3 regions of the Streptomyces sp. NPDC101234 genome follow, and region 1 is predicted to be linked to each of the others. Evidence: riboswitches for the same ligand, from Rfam matches in the RefSeq annotation. Region 1 holds a riboswitch; each other region holds the start of a gene.

Region 1 (5,285 bases):
GCACTGATCACGGCGGCCGCGGCGACCGAGTACCAGCACTATGTGAAGGTCCGCGAGGAACTGCGCAATCCGGCGCGGTCCACCCCGGCCACCGTCCAGGAGTCCGGCTCGGCAGAGTCGGGCACGGGCGGTGCACTGGGGCTCGCCACCACCCTCGGCGAGGCAGCCGAGACCACCGGCGCGGGCGCTGTCGCCGTCGTCGCGGTCCTGGCCCCCGTCCTCGCCGGCACTGCCGCGGCGATCTTCCTGCTCGTCGGCTACGTCCTGAAGATGCTGGACCCGTCTCGCACCTTCGCCCGGACCATGCTCACCGCCGGCTGGGTGTTCGGTGCCGTGACCGCGGCCGCCATCCTGCTGGCAGGTGTGGGGCTGCTGCTCACCGCACTGCGCAACAGCCCCTCGCTGGAGGCCGGAGCCTATGGCGAGCCCGGCGGGGAGGTGGCCAAGGCCCGGGAGGCCTGGCGGGACGCCCTGCTGGAGCGCGGCATCCTGCCCTTCCTGCGAGAAGCGCTGGCCACCGACCCCGGCACGGCCGGACTGCGCCGTACGACGCCGTCGGGCCCGGCGGGCCGGATGCCACGCCTCGGCTACGACCGCCCGGGCTTCAGCACCGACGACGGCACCGCGCCCGCCACCCGCCCGAGCTTCACCAGCCCGGACTACACCAGCCCGGACTACGGAGGCCCGGAGCACCAGCCGGAATAACCCGGCTTGCGCCCCCGGACGGGGGCGCAGGCCGGACACCCGGTCTACGCGGTGGCACCGGGGAGTTGACGGGCGGTGCGCTCGTCGAACTCCTCCCGTGCCGCCCGGACGGCGGCGCTGTTCGCCTGCGCCCAGTCGGTGATGCCCTGCACAAGCCCGCCCACCTCCTGGCCCAGCCGGGTCAGCCGGTACTCCACACACGGCGGCACCGTCGGATACAGCGTGCGGGTCAGCAGTCCCTCCCGCTCCAGCGCGCGCAGGGTCTGCGTCAGCACCTTCGGTGTCACGCCGTCCAGCCGTCTGCGCAGTTCGGCGAAGCGCATGGGCCGGCCGTCCGCAAGGGCCACCAGCACCAGCATGGTCCACTTTCCGGCGATCAGGTCCAGCACGGCGCGGGTGGGGCAGTCCCGCAGAAACACGTCCACGCCACCGTGTTCTCTCAGGTCGAAGCCGGTATCCATGAGGAACCTCAATATCAGACAAGTGCCTTCTTCCGTACGGGTGTTGCCCGGACCGAGCATGGACGGCACCACGATCCGCTGCCGAGGAGTCCTGATGTCCGCCCGTATGCATGCCGTCGTCCAATCCGTGTTCGGTGGTCCCGAGACGCTCGAGTACGCCGAGACCGGCGTACCGGAGCCGGGCCCCGGGCAGGTGCTGCTGCGGGTCGCCGGTGCCGGGATCAACCCCGGCGACGCGGTGCTCCGCTCCGGCCGGGTGCCGGAACTGGTCGAACTGCCGTGGACCCCGGGCAACGATGTCGCCGGCGTCGTCGAGCGGGTCGGCGAGGGCGTCACACGGTTCGCGCCGGGCGACGAGGTGTACGGCTTGATGCCCGTCTCCCGACGGGGCGCGTACGCCGAGTTCACCGCCGCACCGGCCGAGGCGCTGGCCTTCGCTCCCAAGAACCTCGACCTGGTGCACGCGGGCGCCGTGCCCCTGGTGGCGTCGACCGCCTGGCAGGCGCTGACCGTGCTGGCACGGGTCCGGCCCGGCGACCGGGTGCTGATCCACGCGGCCGCCGGCGGTGTCGGCCATGTCGCGGTGCAACTGGCCAAGGAGCTGGGGGCGCATGTGATCGGGACCGCGCGGGCCGCCAACCATGACCTGCTGCGCGGGCTGGGCGCCGACGAGGCGATCGACCACACCACCACCGACTTCCGGACCGCAGTGGCTCCGGTCGACATGGTCCTGGACCTGGTGGGCGGCGCCTACGGACCGCGCTCCTTGGACGTCCTCCGTCCGGGCGGGCTGCTCGTCGGCGCTTCGATCGCCCCGGGTACGGACGAACGCCGGGCCGCCGAGCGCGGGCTGCGTTATGTCTGGGTCACTGCCGCTCCTTCGGGTGAGGTGCTGGACCGGATCACGGAACGCATCGAGGCCGGCCGACTGCGAGTACTGGTCCAGGACACCTACCCGCTGTCGGAAGCCGCCGAGGCCCACCGCGCGATCGAGGCCAGGCGCACCACCGGCAAGCTGGTCCTCGTACCGTGAGGGAGGCGGCGCGCTGTCGTCACGGAGATGAAGGTCCGTCACAAAGTGCGTGTGGTCCTCCTCGACGGCGACCAGCACCCGGGAGGGGTTCAGTCCGCCAGCGGCAGATACACCCGGTTCCCGCTCGCCGCGAACTCCTTCGACTTCTGGAGCATCCCCTCCGCGACCTCCTCCGCAGACGCCCCCTCGGCCGCCGCGCCGCCGAACCGCTCCGTGATGCTCTGACTGATCTTCATCGAGCAGAACTTCGGGCCGCACATCGAACAGAAATGGGCCGTCTTGGCGGGCTCCGCCGGGAGCGTCTCGTCATGGAACTCGCGGGCCGTGTCCGGGTCCAGGGCGAGGTTGAACTGGTCCTCCCACCGGAACTCGAAGCGGGCGTCGGACAGCGCGTCGTCCCACTCCTGCGCGCCCGGATGGCCCTTGGCGAGGTCGGCCGCATGAGCGGCGATCTTGTAGGTGATGACGCCGGTCTTGACGTCGTCCCGGTTGGGCAGGCCCAGGTGCTCCTTGGGCGTGACGTAGCAGAGCATCGCCGTGCCCCACCAGGCGATCATCGCGGCACCGATACCGGAGGTGATGTGGTCGTACGCCGGCGCGACGTCCGTGGTCAGCGGGCCGAGCGTATAGAACGGAGCTTCATCGCAGATCTCCTGCTGAAGGTCGATGTTCTCCTTGATCTTGTGCATCGGGACATGGCCCGGGCCCTCGATCATGGTCTGTACATTGAAACGCCTGGCGATCCGGTTGAGTTCCCCGAGAGTGCGGAGCTCCGCGAACTGCGCTTCGTCATTGGCGTCCGCGATGGAGCCGGGACGCAGACCGTCGCCCAGGGAGTACGTGACGTCGTAGGCGGCGAGGATCTCGCAGAGTTCCTCGAAGTTCTCGTACAGGAACGACTCCTTGTGGTGCGCGAGGCACCAGGCCGCCATGATCGACCCGCCGCGCGAGACGATGCCGGTCTTGCGGTTGGCGGTGAGCGGCACGTACGGCAGGCGCACGCCCGCGTGGACGGTCATGTAGTCCACGCCCTGCTCGGCCTGTTCGACGACCGTGTCCTTGTAGATCTCCCAGGTCAGCTCCTCGGCCCTGCCGTCCACCTTCTCCAGGGCCTGGTAGAGCGGCACCGTGCCGATGGGGACGGGGGAGTTGCGCAGCACCCACTCGCGGGTGGTGTGGATGTTGCGTCCGGTGGACAGGTCCATGACCGTGTCGGCGCCCCAGCGGGTCGCCCAGGTCATCTTCTCGACCTCCTCCTCGATGGAGGAGGTCACCGCCGAGTTGCCGATGTTGGCGTTGACCTTCACCAGGAACCGCTTGCCGATGATCATCGGCTCGATCTCCGGGTGGTTGACGTTGGCGGGCAGTACGGCCCTGCCCGCCGCGATCTCCTCACGGACCACCTCGGGAGAGACGTTCTCGCGGATGGCCACGTACTCCATCTCCGGGGTGATCTCGCCCCGGCGGGCGTACGCGAGTTGCGTGACCGCCTCGCCGTCCCGGCCACGGCGGGGCTGGCGCGGGCGGCCCGGGAAGACCGCGTCCAGGTTGCGCAGACCGCCACGCGGCGAGGTGTGCTTGATCCCGTCGTCCTCGGGACGGACGGGCCGGCCCGCGTATTCGGCGGTGTCACCGCGGGCGACGATCCAGTTCTCCCGCAGCGGAGGAAGGCCCCTGCGGACGTCGGTCTCGACGAGCGGATCGGTGTACGGGCCGGAGGTGTCGTAGAGCGTGACCGACTGCCCGTTGGTGAGATGCACCTGACGGACCGGCACCCGCAGGTCGGGGCGCGAGCCCTCGACATACCCCTTGTGCCAGCCGATGGACTTCCCGGCCTCCTGGGACGATTCGCCCGCAATGGGCGCTTCGTCCTGACGGAAGGCAGGCGTGCGTGCGTCCTTGTTGGTCATGAGACCTACTCCCTACGCCGGCATTACCCGGTAACAGGTTCGGCGGTCGACGCAGCGGCTTCCGTCGGGCGGCGTTTCATGTGAAACATCACTCGTTCCACGTGAAACATCGCGAATACGGAGGTCAGCGCCCTCTCAGCCCGGTGCTCCGAGCTCCCGCGTGTGCAAAGGTGCCTCCACGCTAGCGTCAATTCGGGCGCGGTGAACAGAGGGCTCCTGCCGTTCTTGCGATGATCGGGCGGTGACCTCGACACAACAGCACCCCTATCCACCCCCCGAACCAAGACAGGGCGGTGGATCCGGCCACGGGGGCCACGGTGCCGGTGACGGACACAACCACGGGCAGGGGCAGCAGCACAGCCACGAGCCCTCCCACGGCCACGACAACGACCATGCCCACCACCACGGCACCGGCCATGACCACGGCCGCCCGCCCGGTCAGAACACCGGCCAGGGCGGCTCCGTGTCCGGCGGCGGGCACGGTCACTCGCACAGCCACAGTCACGGTCCCGCCGCACCGGTCTCCAAGCATCTGCGCAAGGTCATCGCGGCGATCCTCATCCCCTTCACCGCCGCGGTCGTGGCCGGCATGGTGGTGCTGTGGCCCGGCGGAGCACCGGCGCACGAGCGCACCGGCGTCGGCTTCGACCGCCAGACACAGTCGGCCACGGTCACCAAGGTCGTCTCGGTCGACTGCAAGTCGGTCAACGCCTCCGGGAGTGGTTCGATCGGCGACACCTCCACCAGCGGGGACGGTTCCGCGAAGGAGGGGTCCGGCGGCACCTGCAAGAAGGCGACGGTCCGCGTCGACACCGGCAAGGACAAGGGCCGTACGTTCACCGAGATCGTGCAGCCCGACCAGTCACGGCAGTTGCACCAGGGCGAGCAGGTCGTGGCCGCCTACGAGCCCTCGGCGCCGAAGGACCTGCAGTACTCGGTCACCGATGTGAACCGGAAGTTCCCGATGGCGCTGCTGGCCGGGATCTTCGCGCTCGCCGTCGTGGTGGTGGGGCGGCTGCGCGGTGTCATGGCGCTGGTCGCACTGGCCGTCAGCTTCCTGGTGCTGACCCTGTTCATCCTGCCGGCGGTGCTGCAGGGCTCGAACCCGCTGCTGGTGGCGGTGGTCGGGTCGAGTGCCATCATGCTGATCGCCCTGTACATGTGCCACGGGCTGTC
Region 2 (5,285 bases), on a different contig from region 1:
CCACATAGACCCCCGGTTCCAGCTGCCAGATGTCCCCGCACTCCTCGGCGCCGCGGCGCGCCGTCGCCAGCCGGTCATGACTCCAGGCCGCGAAGCTGCCTCCGGGCAGCCGCGGCGGCTGTTGCAGTGGGCCCATGAGATCGTTCCTGGTGGCTGTCCAGGCCGATGTCGTCGGCAGTGTGGCTGGGAGCCGGCGGGCGCCCGGAGGTGCCCGCCGACGGTGTGGTCAGGCCGAGTCGTCGCCGGCGTATCCGTCCCACTCGTGTTCCCCGTACGCACCGTAGTGGCGGGTGAAGGACAGTTTGCCGAGCAGCTTGGCGATCATGATGCTCTCCTCTCGCCTGTCTTCAGCATCAGATGCCACACATTCCATAGTGACACATGTGACGCATACGTCATATATGCCCATAACTGCCAGGTCGGGGTCCCGACTGGATCTGAGACACTGGTACAGCCATGCCTAAGCCAGGAGAACTCACTTTCGTCGCCCCGCGCGGAGCCAAGAAGCCGCCGCGGCATCTCGCCGACCTCACGCCCGCCGAGCGCAAGGACGCGGTGGCCGAGATCGGGGAGAAGCCGTTCCGTGCCAAGCAGCTCTCGCAGCACTACTTCGCGCGGTACGCGCACGAGCCCGAGCAGTGGACGGACATCCCGGCCGGCTCCCGGGACAAGCTGCGCGAGGCGCTGTTCCCGGAGCTGATGACCGTCGTACGGCATCTGTCGACGGACGAGGGCACCACCCGTAAGACGCTGTGGCGGCTGTTCGACGGCACGCTCGTCGAGTCGGTGCTGATGCGTTACCCGGACCGGGTGACCATGTGCATCAGCTCGCAGGCGGGGTGCGGGATGAACTGCCCGTTCTGCGCGACCGGGCAGGCGGGGCTGGACCGGAATCTGTCCGCCGCCGAGATCGTCCATCAGATCGTGGACGGGATGCGCGCGCTCAGGGACGGCGACGTGCCCGGCGGTCCCGCCCGGCTCTCCAACATCGTCTTCATGGGCATGGGCGAGCCGCTCGCCAACTACAAGCGGGTCGTCACCGCCATCCGGGCGCTGACCGACCCGGCGCCCGACGGACTGGGCCTCTCGCAGCGCGGGATCACCGTCTCGACCGTCGGACTGGTCCCGGCCATCCACCGGTTCGCCGACGAGGGCTTCAAGTGCCGGCTCGCGATCTCCCTGCACGCCCCCGACGACGAGCTCCGTGACACCCTCGTGCCGGTCAACACCCGGTGGAAGGTGCGCGAGGTCCTCGACGCCGGGTTCGAGTACGTCGAGAAGAGCGGCCGCCGGCTGTCCATCGAGTACGCCCTCATCCGGGACATCAACGACCAGGCGTGGCGCGGCGACCGGCTGGGCCGTCTGCTCCGGGGCAAGCCCGTGCACGTCAACCTCATCCCGCTGAACCCGACTCCGGGTTCGAAGTGGACCGCGTCGCGGCCCGAGGACGAGAAGGCGTTCGTCGAGGCGATCGCGGCGCATGGGGTGCCCGTCACCGTCCGGGACACCCGTGGCCAGGAGATCGACGGCGCCTGTGGTCAGCTCGCGGCCACCGAGAGGTAATCTGAGGGCCGTACCCATATCTTCATATTCCGACAGGGGAGCGCCACAGCGCTGAGAGTGCGGCAATCGGGCCGCAGACCCTCTGAACCTCGCCCAGGTCATTCTGGGTAGGAAGTTCGGTCACCACTCAAGCTGTTGCGCCCTGCCCAGTGAGCTGAGCCTCACCGGGCAGGGCCGCGTCTCTTCCTGGTCAACTCCAGGAGGAAAAACACCAGTGCACACCAAGACCTTCTTGGCCGCGGCCGTCGGGCTCGGTCTCGTCACGCTGTCCGCGTGCGGGTCGTCCAACGGCTCCCAGACGGACTCGAAGACCATCACCCTGGTCAGCCATGACTCATGGGCCGTCTCCAAGAACGTGCTCCAGGACTTCGAGAAGCAGTCCGGCTACAAGGTGCGGGTCCTCAAGGACGGCGACGCCGGACAGGCCGTCAACAAGGCCATCCTGACCAAGGACAACCCGCAGGGCGATGTCTTCTTCGGCGTCGACAACACCCTGCTGTCCCGGGCCCTCGACAACGGGCTCTTCCAGCCGTACCAGGCCAAGGGCCTCGACCAGGTCGGCACGTCGTACCAGCTCGACGCGGCCAAGCACCGGGTCACGCCCATCGACTACGGCGACATCTGCGTCAACTACGACAAGGCGTACTTCAGCGAGCACAAGCTGACCCCGCCCACCTCCTACGCCGACCTGGTCAAGCCGCAGTACAAGAACCTCCTCGTCACCGAGAACGCGTCCACCTCGTCGCCGGGGCTCGGCTTCCTGCTCGGCTCCGCCGCCCAGTACGGCGATGGGGGCACCTCCCGCTCGAGCGAAGCCGAGAGTGGGGGAGGCTGGCAGGACTACTGGAAGAAGCTCACGGCCAACGGCGTCAAGGTCGTCGACGGCTGGGAGCAGGCCTACAACGAGGAGTTCTCCGGCTCGGCCGGCGGCAAGAAGGCCAAGGGCGACCGGCCGCTGGTCGTGTCGTACGCCTCGTCCCCGCCCGCCGAGGTGATCTACGGCGACCCGAAGCCCAGCACCGCGCCCACCGGCGTCGCGACCGGCACCTGCTTCCGGCAGATCGAGTTCGCGGGGTTGCTGAGCAACGCGAAGAACACCAAGGGCGGTAAGGCGCTCATCGACTTCCTGGTCTCCAAGGAGTTCCAGGAGGACATGCCGCTGAACATGTTCGTCTACCCGGTGGTCCAGGGGGCCAGCGTGCCCGCCGAGTTCACGAAGTACGGTCCCGCCGCCAAGGACCCCGAGACCATGGCGCCGGAGAAGATCGCCGCCAACCGTGACCAGTGGGTCAAGACGTGGACGTCACTCGTACTGAAGTAGCCCCCCGCAAGGGCCGTTCGGGGAACGTGGCGCGGCTCGGTCTGATGGCCGTGCCCGTCGCGTTCTTCGCCGTCTTCTTCGCCTGGCCCGTCGCGGCGATCGTCGCGCGCGGACTGAAGGTCGACGGGCGGTGGCGGCTCGGCCGGATCGCCGACGTCGTCGGGCAGTCCGACATCCGGCACGTCCTGTGGTTCACCACCTGGCAGGCGCTCGCCTCCACCGCGCTCACCCTGCTGGTCGCGCTGCCCGCCGCCTATGTCTTCGCCCGCCTCGAATTCCCGGGCAAGCAGGTGCTGCGGGCGGTGGTCACGGTGCCGTTCGTGCTGCCGACGGTCGTGGTCGGGACCGCCTTCCTGGCGCTCGTCGGGCGGGGCGGACTGCTGGACGAGCTGTGGGGCGTACGACTCGACACCACCGTCTGGGCCATCCTGCTCGCGCATGTCTTCTTCAACTACGCGGTCGTCGTACGGACCGTGGGCGGGCTCTGGTCCCAGCTGGACCCGCGGCAGGAGGAAGCCGCCCGGATGCTCGGCGCCTCCCCGCTGGGCGCCTGGCGGAAGGTGACCCTGCCCGCGCTCGCGCCCGCGGTGGCCGCCGCCGCGCTGATGGTCTTCCTGTTCACCTTCACCTCCTTCGGTGTGGTGCAGATCCTCGGCGGCCCCACCTTCTCCACCCTCGAAGTGGAGATCTACCGGCAGACCTCCGAGATCTTCGACCTCACCACGGCCGCCGTCCTCACCATCGTGCAGTTCGTCGCGGTCGGCGCGATCCTCGTCGTGCACGCGTGGACGGTACGGCGCCGGGAGAGCGCGCTCAGGCTGGTCGCCCCGGAGTCGACCGCACGCCGGCCGCGCGGGGCCGGGCAGTGGGCGCTGCTCGGCGGGGTCCTGGCCACCGTCGCCGTACTCCTCGTGCTGCCGCCGGCCGTGCTGGTACGGCGGTCGATCGACGGAGGGTTCGGGTACTACCGGGCGCTGGGCGACGCCGACGGCGGGACCTTCCTGGTCGCGCCGATCGAGTCGGTCGTCAACTCGCTGCAGTACGCGGTCGTGGCCACCGCCGTCGCGCTGGTGATCGGCGGGCTCGCCGCCGCCGCGCTGGCCCGGCGGGACGCGGGGCGGCTGGTACGGGGCTTCGACGCGCTGCTGATGCTGCCGCTCGGGGTGTCCGCGGTGACCGTCGGCTTCGGGTTCCTGATCGCGCTCGACAAGCCGCCGCTGGATCTGCGGCAGTCCTGGATCCTCGTGCCGCTCGCGCAGGCACTGGTCGGGGTCCCGTTCGTGGTGCGGACCATGCTGCCCGTGCTGCGGGCCGTGGACGAACGGCTGCGGGAGGCGGCGGCCGTGCTCGGTGCCTCGCCCTGGCGGGTGTGGCGGGAGGTCGATCTGCCCATGGTGCGGCGGGCGCTGCTGATCGCGGCGGGATTCGCGTTCGCCGTGTCGCTGGGGGAGTTCGGGGCGACGGTCTTCATCGCGCGGCCGGACAATCCGACGCTGCCGGTCGCCGTGGCCCGGCTGCTCAGCCGTCCCGGTGATCTCAACTACGGCCAGGCGATGGCCCTTTCCACGATTCTGATGGTGGTGTGCGCGGTGGCGCTGCTGGTCCTGGAGCGGCTGCGGACGGACCGGACGGGGGAGTTCTGATGCCACTTCTCGAACTGGGGCGGGCCACCGTGCGGTTCGGCGGCCGGGCGGTGCTCGACGCCGTCGATCTCGAAGTCGCCGAGCACGAGGTGGTGTGTGTGCTCGGGCCCAGCGGGAGCGGCAAGTCCACCCTGCTCAGGGTGGTGGCGGGGCTGCAACCGCTCGACTCCGGACGGGTGTCGCTCGACGGGCGCGACCAGGTGCGGGTGCCGGCGCATCAGCGGGGGGTCGGGCTGATGTTCCAGGACCACCAGCTGTTCCCGCAGCGGGACGTGGGCGGGAACGTGGCCTTCGGGCTCCGGATGCGGGGCGAGGGCAAGGGACAACAGGCCCAGCGGGTCGGCGAGTTGCTGGAGCTGGTCGGGTTGCCGGGAGCCGCGCGGCGGGCCGTCGCCGGGCTCTCCGGTGGTGAGCAGCAGCGGGTGGCGCTCGCACGGGCGCTGGCGCCCCGGCCCCGGCTGCTGATGCTCGACGAACCGCTGGGACAGCTCGACCGCTCGCTGCGGGAGCGGCTGGTGGTCGAACTGCGCGAGCTGTTCGGACGGTTGGGTACGACCGTGCTCGCCGTGACGCACGACCAGGGCGAGGCGTTCGCACTGGCCGACCGGGTGGTGGTGATGCGGGACGGGCGGATCGCCCAGTCCGGCACCCCGCTCGATGTCTGGCAGCGGCCCGCCGACGAGTTCGTGGCCCGCTTCCTCGGCTTCGACAACGTGGTCCCGGCGACCGTCGAGGGATCGGTCGCGGTGACGCCGTGG
Region 3 (5,285 bases), on a different contig from region 1:
ATGGGTGGTCGTCCTGGTGCGGCGTCCCATGGCATCGGCGCCGCGCGCTGTCAGGCCTGGCGGGCGTGGGACGCGAGGCGGTCGGCGAGCGCGACGACGAGGTCGCGCAGTTCCTCGGGCCGTTCGATGACGAACGGCCGGTCGAGTGAGGCGAGCACCCCGGGCAGCCAGTCGAGCCGCTCCGCCCTCAGCTCGACGCGCAGCCAGCGCTCGGTCGCCCCGTCCTGGTCCGCCGCCGGCGTGAGCTCCTCCAGGATCGCGACGCCGGCGGGAAGGCGGGCGCGGATCTGCCCGGCCGTCCCGTGGATCCGCAAGGTCACCTCGTGCCGGTACTCGGCCGTGGCGAACCCCGACAGCACCCGCTGTGCCGGATCGGTGTCCTCGGGCGCTTCGAACGAGCCGGACAGGGTCCTCGCGTCCGCGATGCGATCGAGCCGGAAGGTCCGGTCCTCACCGATCCCGGCGTCCTTGCCCGTGACGTACCACCGGCCCGCGTGGGCGACGATCCCGTACGCGTGCAGCGTGCGTTCGGTGCGCCGTCCGTCGCGGTCGGTGTAGCGGATCGAGACCGGCCGGCGGTGGCGCACCGCGTCGGCGACGGTGAGCAGGACCTCGGCGTCCGGGGTGTCGGACTCACCGGGCCGATCCGTGAAGGCGAGAGTGTCCAGGAGTGTGTCGAGCCGACGGGCGATGTGCCTGGGCAGCACCCGCCGGATCTTCGCCGACGCCGTCTCGCTCGCCGTGCGCTGCGTCGTCGTCAGCCCTGCCCGGCGGCCGGCGACCAGGCCGAGCAGCACGGCCAGCGCCTCGTCGTCGCTGAACATGAGCGGCGGCAGGCGGTACCCGGGGGCGAGCCGGTACCCGCCGTAGCGGCCGCGCACCGATTCCACGGGCACGTCGAGGTCGATCAGCTGGTCCACATACCGCCGCACGGTGCGCCCCTGGACGCCGAGCCGGTCGGCGAGTTCGGCCACCGTCCGGGTGCCGCCCGACTGCAGCAGTTCCAGGAGTGTCAGCACGCGGCCGGTGGGTCGAGGCATGTGCGCAGCCTAATGCGAATACCGGACCGATTCTGTCCACTATTTTCCCTAGCCTGCGGCGTGCACGCCTTCAGCACAGCCAAGGAGATTCCCATGGACTTCGTCTCGATCCGCATCATCACCGGCGACGTGGCACGTCTCGTCGAGTTCTACGAGCGAGCCACGGGGGCAGCGGCGACGTGGGCCACCGAGGACTTCGCCGAACTCAGGACCGCGGGCGCCACCCTCGCGATCGCCGGCACCCGCACCGTCCCGCTGTTCGCCCCGGACTCCGCCCGCCCGGCGGCCAACCACAGCGTGATCACCGAGTTCCTCGTCGACGACGTGGACCGCGTCCACCGGAACCTGACCGGCTTCGTCACCGACTTCGTCACCGAGCCCACCACGATGCCCTGGGGCAACCGGTCACTGCTGTTCCGCGACCCCGACGGCAACCTCGTCAACTTCTTCACCCCCGTCACCCCGGCGGCCATCGAGAAGTTCGCACGCTGACGCCACGCACAGCCGCTCACACGGCGGCTCACGCAGCTCACGCAGCTCATGCGGCTCACGCGCCTCACGTGGTGAAAGCATCGCGGCGGCGGCCGACCGCCCGTCGGCCGGACCGCCGGGAGCGGCTACGGCTCCGCGGTGGCGCCTTTCAGGGGGCGGGCGGGATCGGCCAGTGCCTCCGGGTCCATGTGGCGCCCCGCCTCGATCAGCCGGCGGCCTTGCGCCAGGTCGCGCGGGCGGCCCACCGCCAGCAGGGCGACCAGGCGGCCCTCGCGAAGCCAGCACACCGTCCACGCGGGGCCGGCGGGGTCGCCGCGCCAGACCGTGCGGTCGGCCACGGCATGGTGGCCGGCGTACTGGACGAAGCGACCGAACTGCTCCGACCAGAAGTACGGCACCGGGTCGTAGACCGCGTCCGACTCGCCGAGGATGTTGGCGGCCACCGTGCGCGGGCCCTGGAGGGCGTTGTCCCAGTGGTGGACCAGCAGGCGCTCCCCGTAGCGGCCTGACGGGAAGGAGGCGCAGTCGCCGACCGCGTAGACGTCCGGGACGCCGGTGCGCAGGCGGTCGTCGGCGACCACCTCGCCGTGAGCGCCCAGTTCGATGCCGGAGCCGGTCAGCCAGGCGGTGGCGGGGCGGGCGCCGATGCCGACCACGACGGCGCCCGCGGGCACCCGTGAGCCGTCGTCGAGGACCACCGCGCCGGGCTCGACACGCGTCACGCGCGCGTGCGTGCGCAGTTCGGCGCCGCTGTCGGCGTACCAGGCGGTCATCGGTGCGGCGACCTCGGCCGGGAGCACTCCCGCGAGCGGGCGGTCGGCGGCCTCCACGACGGTCACCGCGCAGCCGGCCTCGCGGGCGGCGGTGGTGAACTCGGCGCCGATCCAGCCCGCGCCGACCACCACGATGTCGTGCTGCCGGGCGAGTACCGGCCGCAGCCGGTCGGCGTCGTCGAGGGTGCGCAGCAGATGGACGCCGGGCACGCCCTCGGTGCCGGGCAGCGTGATCGGCTCGGCACCGGTGGCGAGGACCAGGACGTCGTACGGCACCGGTCCGGCCTCGGTGTCGAGTTCGTGGTCGGCGGGGCGCACGGCCAGCGCCTCACGGCCGAGCGCCAGCTCGATGCCGAGCGCGTCGAAGTCGACCTCGAATGCGGAGCCCTCCGCCTTGCCGAGCAGCACGGCCTTGGAGAGCGGTGGCCGGTCGTACGGCTGGTGGGGTTCGGCGCCGATCAGGGTGACGGTGCCGGTGAACCCCTGCTCGCGCAGGGCGACGGCGGTCTGCACCCCGGCCATGCCCGCACCCACGACGACCACGCGCCGCGCCTGTGACGTGCCCCGTTGCTGCGTCTGCTCGTTCACTCGATCACCATGGACAAGAACGATAGACAACTGACGAAGAGTCAGTCAGGGGGCGTGCCGGGTGACCTGTTGCACAGCGCCCGCAGAGGCCGTCTTACAAGGGCGGAGCGGTGCGGGCTAGGGTGGCGTACAAGCACACGCGGGAGCCCGGACGCACCGGGCTGAGAGGGAGGCTGGCGGCCTCCGACCGTACGAACCTGATCCGGGTCATGCCGGCGAAGGGAGGGGCTGGACGCCCATGTCCTCACGTACGTCCGACGTCCTCGTCATCGGGGGCGGCATCATCGGCCTGGTCACGGCCTGGCGAGCGGCTCAGCGCGGGCTCTCGACCACCGTGGTCGACCCCGGGCCCGGCGGCGGAGCCGCACAGGTCGCGGCCGGGATGCTGGCCGCGGTCACCGAACTGCACTACGGCGAGCAGACCCTGCTGGGGCTCAACCTGGCCTCCGCCCGCCGCTATCCCGAGTTCGCCGCCGAGCTCACCGAGCTCACCGGCCACGACCTCGGCTACCGGCGCTGCGGCACCCTCGCGGTCGCCCTCGACGCCGACGACCGCTCCCATCTGCGCGAGCTGCACGCCCTGCAGCAGCAGTCGGGGCTGGAGTCCGAGTGGCTGTCCGGGCGGGAGTGCCGGCGCCTGGAGCCGATGCTCGCGCCGGGTGTGCGCGGCGGGCTGCGGGTGGACGGCGACCACCAGATCGACCCGCGTCGGCTGGCGGCGGCGCTGGTCGCCGCGTGCGAGCGGGCCGGGGTGGTGTTCCACCGCGACTGGGCGGAGCGGCTGACGGTGGTGCGGGAGCGGGCCGCCGGTGTCGTCACCCGCGCGGGCGATGCGCTGGACGCGGACCAGGTGGTGCTGGCCGCCGGGAGCCGGAGCGGGCAGCTCGCGGGCGTGCCCGCCGACGTGCTGCCGCCGGTGCGGCCCGTGAAGGGGCAGGTGCTGCGGCTGACCGTGCCCGCGCGGTACGCGCCGTTCCTGAGCCGGACCGTGCGGGCCGTGGTGCGCGGCGGCAACGTCTACCTGGTGCCCCGGGAGAACGGCGAGCTGGTCGTGGGCGCGACCAGCGAGGAGCTCGGCTGGGACACGACGGTCACGGCGGGCGGCGTCTACGAGCTGCTCCGCGACGCGCACGAACTGGTTCCCGGGATCACCGAGCTCCCGCTGACCGAGACCCGGGCCGGGCTGCGCCCCGGCTCCCCCGACAACGCGCCGCTGCTCGGGCCGACCCGCCTCGACGGGCTGCTGCTGGCCACCGGGCACTACCGCAACGGGGTGCTGCTCACGCCGGTCACGGGGGACGTGATGGCGGAGCTGCTGGCCGGTGGCGAGCTGCCGGCTCTGGCCCGTCCGTTCACGCCGAGGCGATTCGGCGCCGTACTCGTGGAGCAGACCGCATGAACATCTCCGTCACCGTCACCATCTCCGTCAACGGGGAGCGCCGGGAGATCGCCCCGGGCACCGCTCTCGACACGCTCGTACGGTCCCTCACGGCAGCGCCCTCCGGGGTGGCCGCGGCGGTCAACGAGACCGTCGTACCGCGCGGGGAGTGGCCCGGCACGGCGCTCGCCGAGGGTGACCGCGTGGAAGTTCTCACCGCCGTGCAGGGGGGCTGAGCCATGGCCGACGATCCGTTCGTCCTCGGGGGTACGACTTTCTCCTCCCGGTTGATCATGGGGACCGGGGGTGCGCCGAGCCTGGAGGTGCTGGAGCGGGCGCTCGTCGCGTCCGGGACCGAGCTGACGACGGTCGCGATGCGGCGGGTGGACCCGGGGGTACGGGGTTCCGTGCTGTCGGTCCTGGAGCGGCTGGGTATCCGGGTGCTGCCGAACACGGCGGGGTGCTTCACCGCGGGGGAAGCGGTACTGACGGCCCGGCTGGCGCGGGAGGCGCTGGGGACTTCGCTGGTCAAGCTGGAGGTCATCGCCGACGAGCGGACGCTGCTGCCGGACCCGGTCGAGCTGCTGGACGCGGCGGAGACGCTGGTCGACGACGGGTTCACGGTGCTGCCGTACACGAACGACGACCCCGTGCTGGCGCGGAAGCTGGAGGACGTCGGCTGTGCGGCGGTGATGCCGCTGGGGTCGCCGATCGGGTCGGGGCTCGGGATCCGCAACCCGCACAACTTCCAGCTGATCGTGGAGCACGCGCGCGTGCCGGTGATTCTGGACGCGGGGGCCGGTACGGCGTCGGATGCGGCGCTGGCGATGGAGCTGGGGTGCGCGGGGGTGATGCTGGCGTCGGCGGTGACGCGGGCGCAGGATCCCGAGCGGATGGCTCACGCCATGCGGGCCGGGGTGGAGGCGGGGCGGTTGGCCCGGCTGGCCGGGCGCATTCCCCGCCGGCACTTCGCGGAGGCGTCGTCTCCTGCGGAGGGCCTGGCCGTGCTGGACC

The links. A riboswitch is a leader RNA that binds a small molecule or an ion and turns the genes downstream of it on or off. The one in region 1 is predicted to bind thiamine pyrophosphate.
Region 2: it holds a riboswitch for thiamine pyrophosphate, as region 1 does, so the genes downstream of both, ACIRR9_RS22395 (thiamine ABC transporter substrate binding subunit) here and thiC (phosphomethylpyrimidine synthase ThiC) in region 1, are expected to answer to the same signal.
Region 3: it holds a riboswitch for thiamine pyrophosphate, as region 1 does, so the genes downstream of both, thiO (glycine oxidase ThiO) here and thiC (phosphomethylpyrimidine synthase ThiC) in region 1, are expected to answer to the same signal.

The regions. Positions count from the first base shown of each region.
Region 1 covers NZ_JBIWOA010000019.1:199,173-204,457, forward strand. The annotation lists gene ACIRR9_RS31915 (hypothetical protein) at 1-705, shown strand, start outside; gene ACIRR9_RS31920 (winged helix-turn-helix transcriptional regulator) at 750-1,166, opposite strand; gene ACIRR9_RS31925 (NADP-dependent oxidoreductase) at 1,261-2,199, shown strand; gene thiC (phosphomethylpyrimidine synthase ThiC) at 2,289-4,109, opposite strand; TPP riboswitch at 4,102-4,279, opposite strand; gene ACIRR9_RS31935 (YibE/F family protein) at 4,351-5,285, shown strand, end outside.
Region 2 covers NZ_JBIWOA010000012.1:22,129-27,413, reverse strand. The annotation lists gene ACIRR9_RS22405 (cytochrome P450) at 1-136, opposite strand, end outside; gene rlmN (23S rRNA (adenine(2503)-C(2))-methyltransferase RlmN) at 457-1,563, shown strand; TPP riboswitch at 1,588-1,695, shown strand; gene ACIRR9_RS22395 (thiamine ABC transporter substrate binding subunit) at 1,778-2,884, shown strand; gene ACIRR9_RS22390 (ABC transporter permease) at 2,929-4,527, shown strand; gene ACIRR9_RS22385 (ABC transporter ATP-binding protein) at 4,527-5,285, shown strand, end outside.
Region 3 covers NZ_JBIWOA010000004.1:185,533-190,817, reverse strand. The annotation lists gene ACIRR9_RS09415 (YafY family protein) at 51-1,040, opposite strand; gene ACIRR9_RS09410 (VOC family protein) at 1,134-1,532, shown strand; gene ACIRR9_RS09405 (NAD(P)/FAD-dependent oxidoreductase) at 1,658-2,893, opposite strand; TPP riboswitch at 3,023-3,134, shown strand; gene thiO (glycine oxidase ThiO) at 3,132-4,292, shown strand; gene thiS (sulfur carrier protein ThiS) at 4,289-4,507, shown strand; gene ACIRR9_RS09390 (thiazole synthase) at 4,511-5,285, shown strand, end outside.